One region of the Cronobacter muytjensii ATCC 51329 genome, then DNA from elsewhere that is predicted to be linked to it. Evidence: predicted binding sites of a transcription regulator. Region 1 holds the regulator's gene; the other holds the start of a gene.
What was found. Region 1 encodes PurR, which represses purine synthesis genes. Its sites were predicted from a motif close to CANGCAAACGTTTGCNTG; they were not measured.
Positions count from the first base shown of each region.

Region 2: a site for PurR is predicted at 2,757-2,774, ahead of pyrC (dihydroorotase). Genes of this name have one in related genera too.

Region 1 is NZ_CP012268.1:2,059,203-2,064,441, reverse strand. It holds gene punC (purine nucleoside transporter PunC) at 1-927, opposite strand, end outside; gene punR (DNA-binding transcriptional activator PunR) at 1,039-1,953, shown strand; gene purR (HTH-type transcriptional repressor PurR) at 1,972-2,997, opposite strand; gene cydH (cytochrome bd-I oxidase subunit CydH) at 3,290-3,379, shown strand; gene AFK63_RS09565 (MFS transporter) at 3,645-4,811, shown strand; gene AFK63_RS09560 (C40 family peptidase) at 4,875-5,239, opposite strand, start outside.
Region 2 is NZ_CP012268.1:2,369,516-2,374,754, reverse strand. It holds gene solA (N-methyl-L-tryptophan oxidase) at 1-624, opposite strand, end outside; gene bssS (biofilm formation regulator BssS) at 742-996, opposite strand; gene dinI (DNA damage-inducible protein I) at 1,318-1,563, opposite strand; gene pyrC (dihydroorotase) at 1,648-2,694, opposite strand; gene AFK63_RS11060 (lipoprotein) at 2,822-3,382, opposite strand; gene grxB (glutaredoxin 2) at 3,501-4,148, opposite strand; gene mdtH (multidrug efflux MFS transporter MdtH) at 4,225-5,239, opposite strand, start outside.

The DNA of each region.
Region 1 (5,239 bases):
CGCCATCGCCATCAGGCAGAAGGGAATAAGCAGCGTCGTCAGCGTCACCGCATCGCTTAAGCCTACAAGCCAGGTGGCGATCACGCTTAGCGCATAGCCCACCAGCAGCCACGGCAGCAGCTTCTCGCCGTGCCATTTTTGCAGCGCGCTGCGACAGCCGTAGCCGCCGATAAGAAAGGCGATAGTCTGCGGTACATAGCTTAAGCCTATCACCGCCGGGCTGTAGCCCATCGCGTGCAGGATAAACGGCGAACCGGTCAGCCAGGCGAAAAAGCTGGCGGAGCAGGCGGCGTAGATCAGCACATTGCCGCTATAGGCGGGCGAGCGCAGCAGCATGGCGAAGCTCAGCGGCTCGCCGTCGTGGTTGCCTTGCGGCGCGCCTGCGGGCAGACGCAGCGCCGGGATCATCAGCAGCAGCGTAATGGCGAACAGTACCACGAAAATCGCCTGCCAGTCGAAATGGTTCAGGATCCAGCTGCCAAGCAGCGGCGCCAGTGCCGGGGAGAGCCCCACCAGCGGCATAATGGTGGCGAAAATACGCCGCGCCTGCTGGGCCGGGTAGCGGTCCGTCACCAACGCCTGCCAGCTTACCGCAGCCGCACAAACGCCGACTGCCTGAATAAAGCGCAGCGCCAGCAGCGCGCCTGCGCTCTCTACCCAGACGGTGCCAAGGCAGCCTGTCGCGAAAATCCCGAGCCCCGCCAGCAAGACCGGGCGACGGCCGAAACGGTCAGAGAGCGGCCCCCAGGCTAGCTGCGCGAGCGCAAAGCCCGCGAGGAACAGACTCAGGGAGGCGCTGATAGCGGACGGCGCTGTATGGAGATCCGCTTCAATTGCCGCGAACGCCGGCAGATACATATCGGTGGCGAGAAACCCGAGCACGCTCAGCCCGGCCAGCCAGCAAAGAAAGCCTTTTGTAGGTCGCATAATTTTTGCTCACTTCGTAATACGCGAAAGAGCCCGGAGTGTACGGAGTGCAAACCGGCTTGTGAAACGTTAATATTTGCCGTTTCCATTCAAAATTTTTGCAGGCAGAAAATGTGGTCTGAGTATTCACTCGAAGTGGTAGACGCGGTGGCGCGCAACGGCAGCTTCAGCGCGGCGGCGGCGGAACTCCATCGCGTGCCTTCTGCCGTCAGCTATACCGTGCGCCAGCTTGAAGAGTGGCTGGCGGTCTCTTTGTTTGAACGTCGCCATCGTGACGTGGTGCTGACGCCCGCTGGCGCCTGGTTTCTGCGGGAAGGGCGTTCTGTTATCAAAAAAATGATGATCACCCGTCAGCAGTGCCAGCAGATTGCTAACGGCTGGCGCGGGCAGCTCTCCATCGCGGTCGATAATATCGTGCGCCCCGAACGCACGCGTCGGCTGGTGCTTGATTTCTACCGCCACTTTTCCGATGTCGAATTGCTGGTGTCGCAGGAGGTGTTTAACGGCGTCTGGGACGCGCTGGCGGACGGACGCGTGGAAGTCGCCATCGGCGCCACCCAGGCGGTGCCGGTGGGCGGCGGGCGCTTCGCGTTTCGTGATATGGGCATGTTGAGCTGGCGCTGCGTGGTGGCGAGCCATCATCCGCTGGCGCAGCACGCGGGCGCGCTCAGCGATGACAGTCTGCGCGATTACCCGTCGCTGGTGCTGGAAGACACCTCGCGCTCGCTGCCCAAACGCATCACCTGGCTGCTTGATAACCAGCATCGCGTGGTGGTGCCGGACTGGCACTGCGCCGCCGACGCGCTGAGCGAGGGACTGTGTATCGGCATGGTGCCGACGCATTTCGCAAAACCCTGGCTGGACCGCGGCCAGTGGCGGGCGTTGACGCTGGAAAACCCGTTCCCGGACGCCGCCTGCTGCCTGACGTGGCGGCAAAGTGACGCCTCGCCCGCGCTGCGCTGGCTGCTGGATTACCTGGGGGACAGTGAAACGCTGAACAAGGAGTGGCTGCGGGAGCCAGACTGAGCGGGCTCCCGGCAGGGATTAACGGCGATAGTCGCGGAACGGACCGTCCGCCACCGAGCGGCGTTCGATAAGGCGCGGGTGCACCTCGATAGTCTGGGACTCTTCGCGTTTATTAATGATGCGATCAAGCAGCATATTAAACGCGGTCTGACCCAGCGTTTCCTTCGGTTGATGGATGGTGGTCAGCGCCGGGCTGAAAAAGCGGGCGTTGCGCACGTTATCGTAGCCGATGATGGAAATATCCTGCGGCACGCGCAGGCCCATCTCGTCGGCGGCGCAAATCGCGCCCATCGCCATGATATCGCCGCCGCAGAACACAGCGGTAGGACGCTGCGGCTGGGAGAGGATCTGCTGCATCGCGCGATAGCCCGATTCCGGCTCGAAATCGCCCTGCACAATCCAGTTTTCCGGCACTTTAATCATCGCTTCTTCCAGCGCCTTCATAAAGCCGGAGAAACGCCCGACGCCGGTATTACGCTCAAGCTGGCCGGGAATCACCCCGATATCGCGATGGCCGCGCTCAATGAGATAGCGCCCCGCGAGGTATCCGCCCTGGAAGGCGTTATCGATAACCGAGTCGGTGAAATCCGCTCTGGCTTCACCCCAGTCCATCACGACCATCGGGATATGACGGTACTCCTCGAGCGTGGCGAGCAGCGGCTCGGGGTATTCCGAGCACATCACCAGCAGGCCATCGACGCGCTTTTGCGCCATCATTGACAGATAAGCGCGCTGCTTTTCCAGATTGTTATGGGCGTTGCCGAGGATCAGCGTATAGCCTTTCGCGAAGCAGCTGTTCTCAACGGCTTCGATGATTTCCGCAAAATAGGGCGCTTCGCTGCTGGTGGAGAGCAGGCCGATGGATTTGGTGTGGTTCACCTTCAGGCTGCGCGCCACGGCGCTCGGCGAATAATGTAATTCTTTAATTGCCGCCCACACCGCGTTGCGCGTCTCTTCCGCCACAAAACGGGTTTTGTTAATTACATGTGAGACTGTTGTAGTAGAAACGTTTGCTCGCTTCGCGACGTCTTTAATTGTTGCCATTAATCATCACTCCAGACCCCTCGCTGAGCCCTGTAAAATCACGGGTTAATCGTTTGCCTGTACACACCCCTGTGTGCCACGAGGGGACGTGCGGCATGCCGGGAAACGCGACATTTATCGTGAGGAGGGGTCGATGGCCGGTACCGAATAAAGTAGCGACGAATTTTGGCTTATCTTTATCGAAAGGGGAAGAGGGAAAACGCATATCTGGTTAAATGTCGCAGGATTTTTCGGCGCGTTTATGCAAAAATGCGCTCTACCTGTTTTTTATGGGGTCTTTAAGGAGAAAACCATGAGTACCGATCTGAAATTTTCGCTGGTCACCACTTTTATTGTACTGGGTTTAATTGTGGCGGGCGCGTTTACCGCCATTCTGCATTAAGGGTGTCGCGGGGGAGCGCGCCTGTTCTCCCGTCTTCTTTTTACAATTCCTGCGTTTAACCCGTTTTCTTTCGTTACCGCCTTTCTTTTTCACCTTATTCCCTTATGATTCGCTGATAACACTATTTGCGAGTTCATTAACACCTTCGCAATAATATTTTGCTGTTTTTGTTACTTATCTTTTCGACCTGAAAATGCCATTCTTCCTGCATCCTGCTGTAACGCCGTGAATTCCCGGCGCTGTTGTACAATTTCTGGAGCAATTAATGAAAGTCAATTTCCCTTTACTGGCACTGGCCATTGGTGCTTTTGGCATTGGCACGACCGAGTTTTCCCCGATGGGGCTGCTGCCGGTGATCGCCCACGGCGTTAACGTCTCGATCCCCGCAGCCGGTATGCTGATTAGCGCCTACGCGGTTGGGGTCATGGTCGGCGCGCCGCTGATGACGCTACTGCTGTCGCATCGCGCCCGGCGCAGCGCCCTGATTTTCCTGATGGCGATTTTCACGGCAGGCAATGTGCTGTCGGCGCTGGCGCCGGATTACATGACGCTGATGGCCTCGCGTATTCTCACCAGCCTCAACCACGGCGCGTTCTTTGGGCTTGGCTCCGTGGTGGCCGCAAGCGTGGTGCCTAAGCATAAGCAGGCGAGCGCCGTCGCGACGATGTTTATGGGGCTTACCATCGCCAATATCGGCGGGGTGCCTGCGGCGACCTGGCTTGGCGAAACCATCGGCTGGCGCATGTCGTTCCTCGCCACGGCAGGGCTGGGTCTGATAGCGATGGCGAGCCTCTGGTTCTCACTGCCGAAAGGCGGCAGCGGCGAGCGCCCGGATGTGAAAAGCGAACTGGCGGTGCTGATGCGCCCGCAGGTGGTGAGCGCGTTGCTGACCACAGTGCTCGGCGCGGGCGCGATGTTCACGCTCTATACCTATATCGCCCCGGTGCTGCATCATATTACTGACGCCACTCCGGCGTTTGTTACCGCGATGCTGGTACTGATTGGCGTTGGTTTTTCCATTGGCAACTATCTCGGCGGCCGTCTGGCGGACCGCTCGGTAAGCGCCACGCTGAAGGGCTTTCTGCTGCTGCTTATCGTCATCATGGCGGCTATTCCGTGGCTTGCGAAAACCGAGATCGGCGCGGCGGTCAGCATGGTGGTGTGGGGCGCGGCGACGTTCGCAGTGGTGCCGCCGCTGCAGATGCGCGTGATGCGCGTCGCCAGCGAAGCGCCTGGCCTGTCGTCATCGGTGAATATCGGCGCGTTTAACCTCGGCAACGCGCTTGGCGCGGCGGCGGGCGGCGCGGTTATCCATGCGGGCTTCGGCTACAGCGTGGTGCCGGTCATGGGCGCGCTGATTGCCGCCCTCGGTCTGCTGCTGGTGGTGCTCTCAGGACGTCGCGAAACGCAAACGGCCTGTCGCGCGGAATAAAGCGTATAACGAAAAAAACGGAGAAGGGCGACCTTCTCCGTTTTTTTGATAGCGAGCGCCGATTTAACGGATCGTGCGCGGTGTCATGACCCGGCGCGCGCCGACATAGTGGCGCTGCCAGTAATCTTCGCTGAGCGAGGTTATCTGAATTTCCTGTCCGCTACGCGGCGACTGGATAAACTTGCCGTTGCCGACATAGACGCCGACGTGATCGGCGGTGCCGCGACCCTGGGTGCGGAAGAAAACCAGATCGCCACTTTCCAGCTCGCCACGATTTACCGGTGCGGCATCGCGCAGGTGATACATTTCATTGGCGGTGCGCGGAATGCGGAATTTCACCAAATCCTTATACGCATACCAGACCAGGCCGCTGCAGTCGAAACCGGTACGCGGCGAAGTGCCGCCCCAGTGATACGGTTTGCCGATCT
Region 2 (5,239 bases), 310 kb from region 1:
CGGCACCAGCCGCGACACCCAGGTCCCGGCGCTGATAAGCGCTTTGCGGGCGTGGTACACGCCGTCGGCGGTGGTGACGCGCACGCCCTCTTCGGTGGCCTCAAACCCGCTGACCGGGCAGTTAAAGAGCTGCGCGCAGCCCGCTTCTTCGGCAAGGCGAATATACGTAGCGATCGCTTTTTCACTGCGCAGCACGCCGGAATGGGGTTCAAACAGGCCGAGATAATTTTCCGGCAGGCGGATTTCCGGCCAGCGCGCCATCACCTCTTCACCGGTCAGTTTCTCCAGCGGGAGCTGCCAGCGCGCGGCGCTGTCGGCAACGTTCGCGAGAAAGGGGGAATCGGCCGGGCCAAGATTAATAACGCCGGTACGCTCGAAAATACGCTCGCCGCCGAGTTCCTGTAGCTCGTCCCACAGCGCCTGAGCGCGCAGCACCAGCGGAACATAGCGCTCGCCTTCGCCATAGGCATGGCGGATAAGCCGCGTGTCGCCGTGGTGGCTCCCCTCCTGATGCGGCGGGTGAGCGCTGTCTGTCATTAATACGTTAAGCCCGGCGCGGGTAGCGTAATAACCGGCCGCTGCGCCTGTTGAGCCGCTGCCGATGATAATCAGATCGTATTCCATGAAATTACTCCGCGAAAACCATTGGTTAGCAGAGTAATTAAGAGCAGGACAATTCTCAAGCGGGAAAAAATAAAGGCACCCCGGAGGATGCCTTTGAGTTATAAGAAAAGCACGGTATCAGTGCTTGCGATAATCGCTTTCCTGGTACTCACCGGATTCAATTTTTGCAATGCCGGCTTCTAAGATGGAAATAAATTGTCTTGCTACATCAGTGGTCAACCATAATGTCTGGCCGACTTCGGTCGCTTCGCGATCCGCCTGCGGAGAGGATTGATAGTGCAACCGCAGCATCAGTGCGTCATAGCTGTCGACGGTGCTGATGTCCCATCCAACAAGGGGATGCGTCTGTATTACTTCATTTTTTTCCATCATAACCCCCTTTATACGTGTTTATAGACAACGACTCATGAGGTTCAATGCGTGATTTCTTATCTCTGAAGCAAATAAAGTATATCAACCAATAAGGGAAAATGGGGAGGAAATAAATACCCTGAAACACATTTTTTTCAAAATTTGAATTAACTGAACAATAAAACGGCAGATTATTCGCAAATTTTTGTTAAGCATCGCGATCAATGAGACAAATGCTGAAAAGAAAAAAACGGACTATTGCAGAAAAAGGCGGGACAAATATAAAAAAACCGGGCGGCGAAGCCCGGAAAACTGACACCATAGAGAAGAGGGATACGAGGGTTAATCAGCAGAAAACCAGTCGTCAGCGCTCTCCCAGGTTTCCTGGAGAATTTCGCTGATGCGATCTTTATCTTCTTTCGCGCCACCCAGTACCGACAACTGATTCGCAGCGGCATAGCGCACGCTCACGTGGTTCGGCATTTCCGGAAAATGGCTTTCAATACGGCGGGATAGCTCGCTGGCCAGCGCGTCGATAGCGCCTGGCGGTAACGGCGTGGTTTTGGCGATAGTCACTTCAATACGCATAACAACCCCCTGTTAATCATACTGTATATATATACAGTTTAAAGATGAGGCATGCAACAGGGGGCCGTGATTTTTTTGCAGGCTTTAGCCTTTTACCGTCCAGCGAACCGCTTCGCCCGCAAGGAACGGCACCAGCGTGTCGCCTGCGATTTCAATGGTTTCTGGCATGACGCTCGCTTCACGCACCAGCTCGACGGTGCCGTCATTTACCGGCAGACCGTAAAAGCGCGGGCCGTTGAGCGAGGCGAAGGCTTCAAAGTGCGCCAGCGCGTTCATCTCTTCAAAGACCGTAGCGTAGGCACCGAGTGCGGAGGGCGCGTTAAAACAGCCCGCGCAGCCGCAGCTCGCCTCTTTACGATGACGCGCATGGGGGGCAGAGTCAGTACCGAGGAACACACGCTCGCAGCCGCTCGCTACCAGCTCGCGCAGCGCCTGCTGATGCACGTTACGCTTAAGGACAGGCAGACAATAGAGGTGCGGGCGAATACCGCCTGCGAGCATATGGTTGCGGTTGAACATCAGGTGCTGCGGCGTAATGGTCGCGCCCAGACGCTCGTTGCCTTCACGCACGTAGTCAGCGGCGTCTTTGGTGGTGATATGTTCAAACACGACTTTAAGCCCCGTCAGGCGCTGTCTGAGCGGCTCCATCACTGTCTCAATAAACCGCGCTTCGCGATCGAAGATATCGATGTCGCTGTGGGTCACTTCGCCATGCACCAGCAGCGGCATGCCGAGCTTTTCCATGCGCTCCAGCACCGTCATGATGTTATCCACGCTGGTGACGCCGTGGCTGGAGTTAGTGGTGGCGTTAGCCGGATAAAGTTTGGCGGCGGTAAAAACGCCTTCGTTAAAGCCGCGCTCCAGTTCGTCCGCGTCCAGCGTGTCGGTCAGGTAGCAGGTCATTAACGGTTCGAAGGTGTGGGTGTCGGGTACGGCGTCAAGGATGCGCTGGCGGTAGGCGATAGCGGCTTCCACAGTGGTGACCGGCGGCGCCAGGTTTGGCATGACGATAGCGCGCCCGTATGTTTCGCTGGTGTAAGGCACGACGGTTTTCAGCATGTCGCCATCGCGCAGATGAACATGCCAGTCGTCGGGGCGGCGGATTTTTAAAACCTGGGGTTGTGCAGTCATGGAAGGCTCCGGCTTGAGGAAACAGTCAGTAATGGCTGGTTTTATGCCGGGCACTAAGGATAAGCGTAAACGTTTTCCTTTGCATCCTTTTCATGAAAATTCGGGGGCATCGCGCCCCCGGAATTTTTTAATCGGTAAACGGAATGACGATTTCGCCGGGTTTCACCTCCAGCCCTTTGGCGAATTTTTTCGCCAGCGCCTCGCCGTTGGTGCGATCTTCGCTCAACACATACGCCGGACGCTGTTCGAAGTAGCTGCGCAGCGACTTATTCAGATACGGCATCAGGGTTTCGAGCACCGGCGCCATTTTGTCCGGCGTCACGCTGCTGTCGACAATCTCCATTTCACGCAGATAAATCGCGCCCTTGTCTTTATCGAATGAGGGCAACGCCTTGAGCTTCAGCTTCACCAGCGCTTTCTGGTTGCCGAACAGCGACCTCATATCGAGGCTCGCATCGCCAGTCAGCGTGACTTTATTGGGCTCTTCGCGGCCGATCGCGCTGCTGAGATTGGTTAAAACGATATGCGCGTCCGCGACGCCCGGCAGGCCGATATCTTTCGCGTAGTTATTCCGCTTTTGCAGCGCCTGGTTGATGTCCTGTTCGGTGACGGTGTACTGCGTGAGCTGGTTACATCCCACCAGCAAGCCGCTGACGATAAGCGCTGCGGCGACTAACATTTTTTTCATGAGCTTCCCTCGTTCTGGTGCTGTCGGGCGATCCTGACACAAAGCAGGATGCCCCGCCAGTGGAAGCGGCAAAAGCGGATTCGGCTTAAAACGCCGGTGGGAGCCACCGGCGTGCAGGTCAGATAGCCATTGAGGAGAGCAGATTAATTTGCGTCTGCTTGGCCATGTTGTCGCGGTAATCGGCAACGCGGGTAGGGTAGTTGACGCCCGCCACCAGCGTCAGGTTACGCAGCACCGGGAAGAGGTGTATGTCATCTTCGGAAAGCTCGCCGTTCACGGCGTTTGGCTGGACGATAAGCTTATCGAGCGCGCGCAGGTCGTCGCTGATATTTTTGATAAGCCCCGCAGAGTGCGCCATATGGTCCTCAAACGAGCCAATCGCCGCCTCTTTTTTCTCGGTAAAGTAACGGCGCGCTTCCGGCGTGGCGAATTCATCAAACGCGGCTTTGGCGAAACGCGGCAGCAGCAGGCGGTTAACATAGCCATTGACGCGGCGCAGCCACTCCTCGATCGCCGGGTTACGCTTGCCGGTCAGCAGCGGTTTGCCGTCAAGGTTATCGACGTAATGAACGATGTCCATACTTTCCGGCAGGTAGCGACTGTCGTCTTTTTGCAGAATCGGGGCCATTTTCTGGCCAATCATGCGGGTGGGAGTGGCTTCGTCATCGCTGGACATCACGATAAGCTCCACCGGAAGGTTCTTGAGCCCGAAAATCATGCGCGCTTTCACACAGAACGGACAGTGATCGTAAATATATAACTTCACGTTTCTCCTCCTGCTCAGGTTACTGATTTTTCAGTATGGTGGAGAAAACGCAGGGGAGCAAATCGCCCCCCGCGCATCAGGCTTCCGGCTCCAGCAGCCCCGTTGTCAGGCGTTTCTGGCTGAACTGCCACCAGAGCATCATAAACGTGCCGAGGCCGATAATGCCGAGCATAGCCCAGGGCAATTCTGGCGTGTTGAGCGCGCGGCCAGCGTCAAACAGCCAGCCGCCGCCTGCGTAGCCGAGCGCGCCGCCAAAGGCGAGCCCAAGACGGCTAAAGCCCATATAGCTGCCGCGCGCGCGGGCGTCCGCCAGCGACGCGCTCAGGGTTTCACGCGCCGGTTCGGCGATAATCGAGCCGAGATAAAAGAGGCAGATAAGGGTAAAGAGTTGTTGCAGGTTGTCTGCAAGGCCGATTGGCACCAGGCTTAGCGTCATCACCAGCAGCCCGGCCATCAGCCGCTGCTCCAGGCGAAAGCGCTTTTCGCTCCAGCGCGCCAGCGGGTAGAGCAGCGTCAACGACAGCACGGCTTCAATGGCGTACATCCATTTCACCGCCGCCGGTTCGCCTGCGATATCGTTGACCATAACCGGCAGCATCAGCATCACCTGTACCGCCAGCATGTAGTAGCCGGTCAGCGTCAGCACATAGGTGACGAAGCGTTTGTCGCGCAGCACCCGGCCCATGCCTTCGCGCAGCGGCGTGCGTACGGTAGAGAGCTTCCAGTCCGGGAGCAGCCAGGCGTTAAACGCGGCGCAAACCACAAACAGCAGCGCGCCTACGCCGCACACCAGGCGGAAATCATATTGCAGCAGCCAACTGCCGATAAGCGCGCCCGTCACGGCGCCGGCGCTGTCCTGCATCATCAGCAGGGAGAAAAAGCGGCCCCGCTCCTGCGGGCGTACCAGCTTCACGACCAGCGCCGAGCGCGGCGGGTCGAAGAGCGTGCCGCCAAGCCCTGACAGCACACAGGAGACCCAAAGCACCCACGGCTCGTGGGCGATAGCCATCGTCGCGAAACCTGCCGCGCGCAGCAGCATGCCGGTGACAATCATCGGCCGCGCGCCCAGACGATCGGCGATAGCGCCGCCG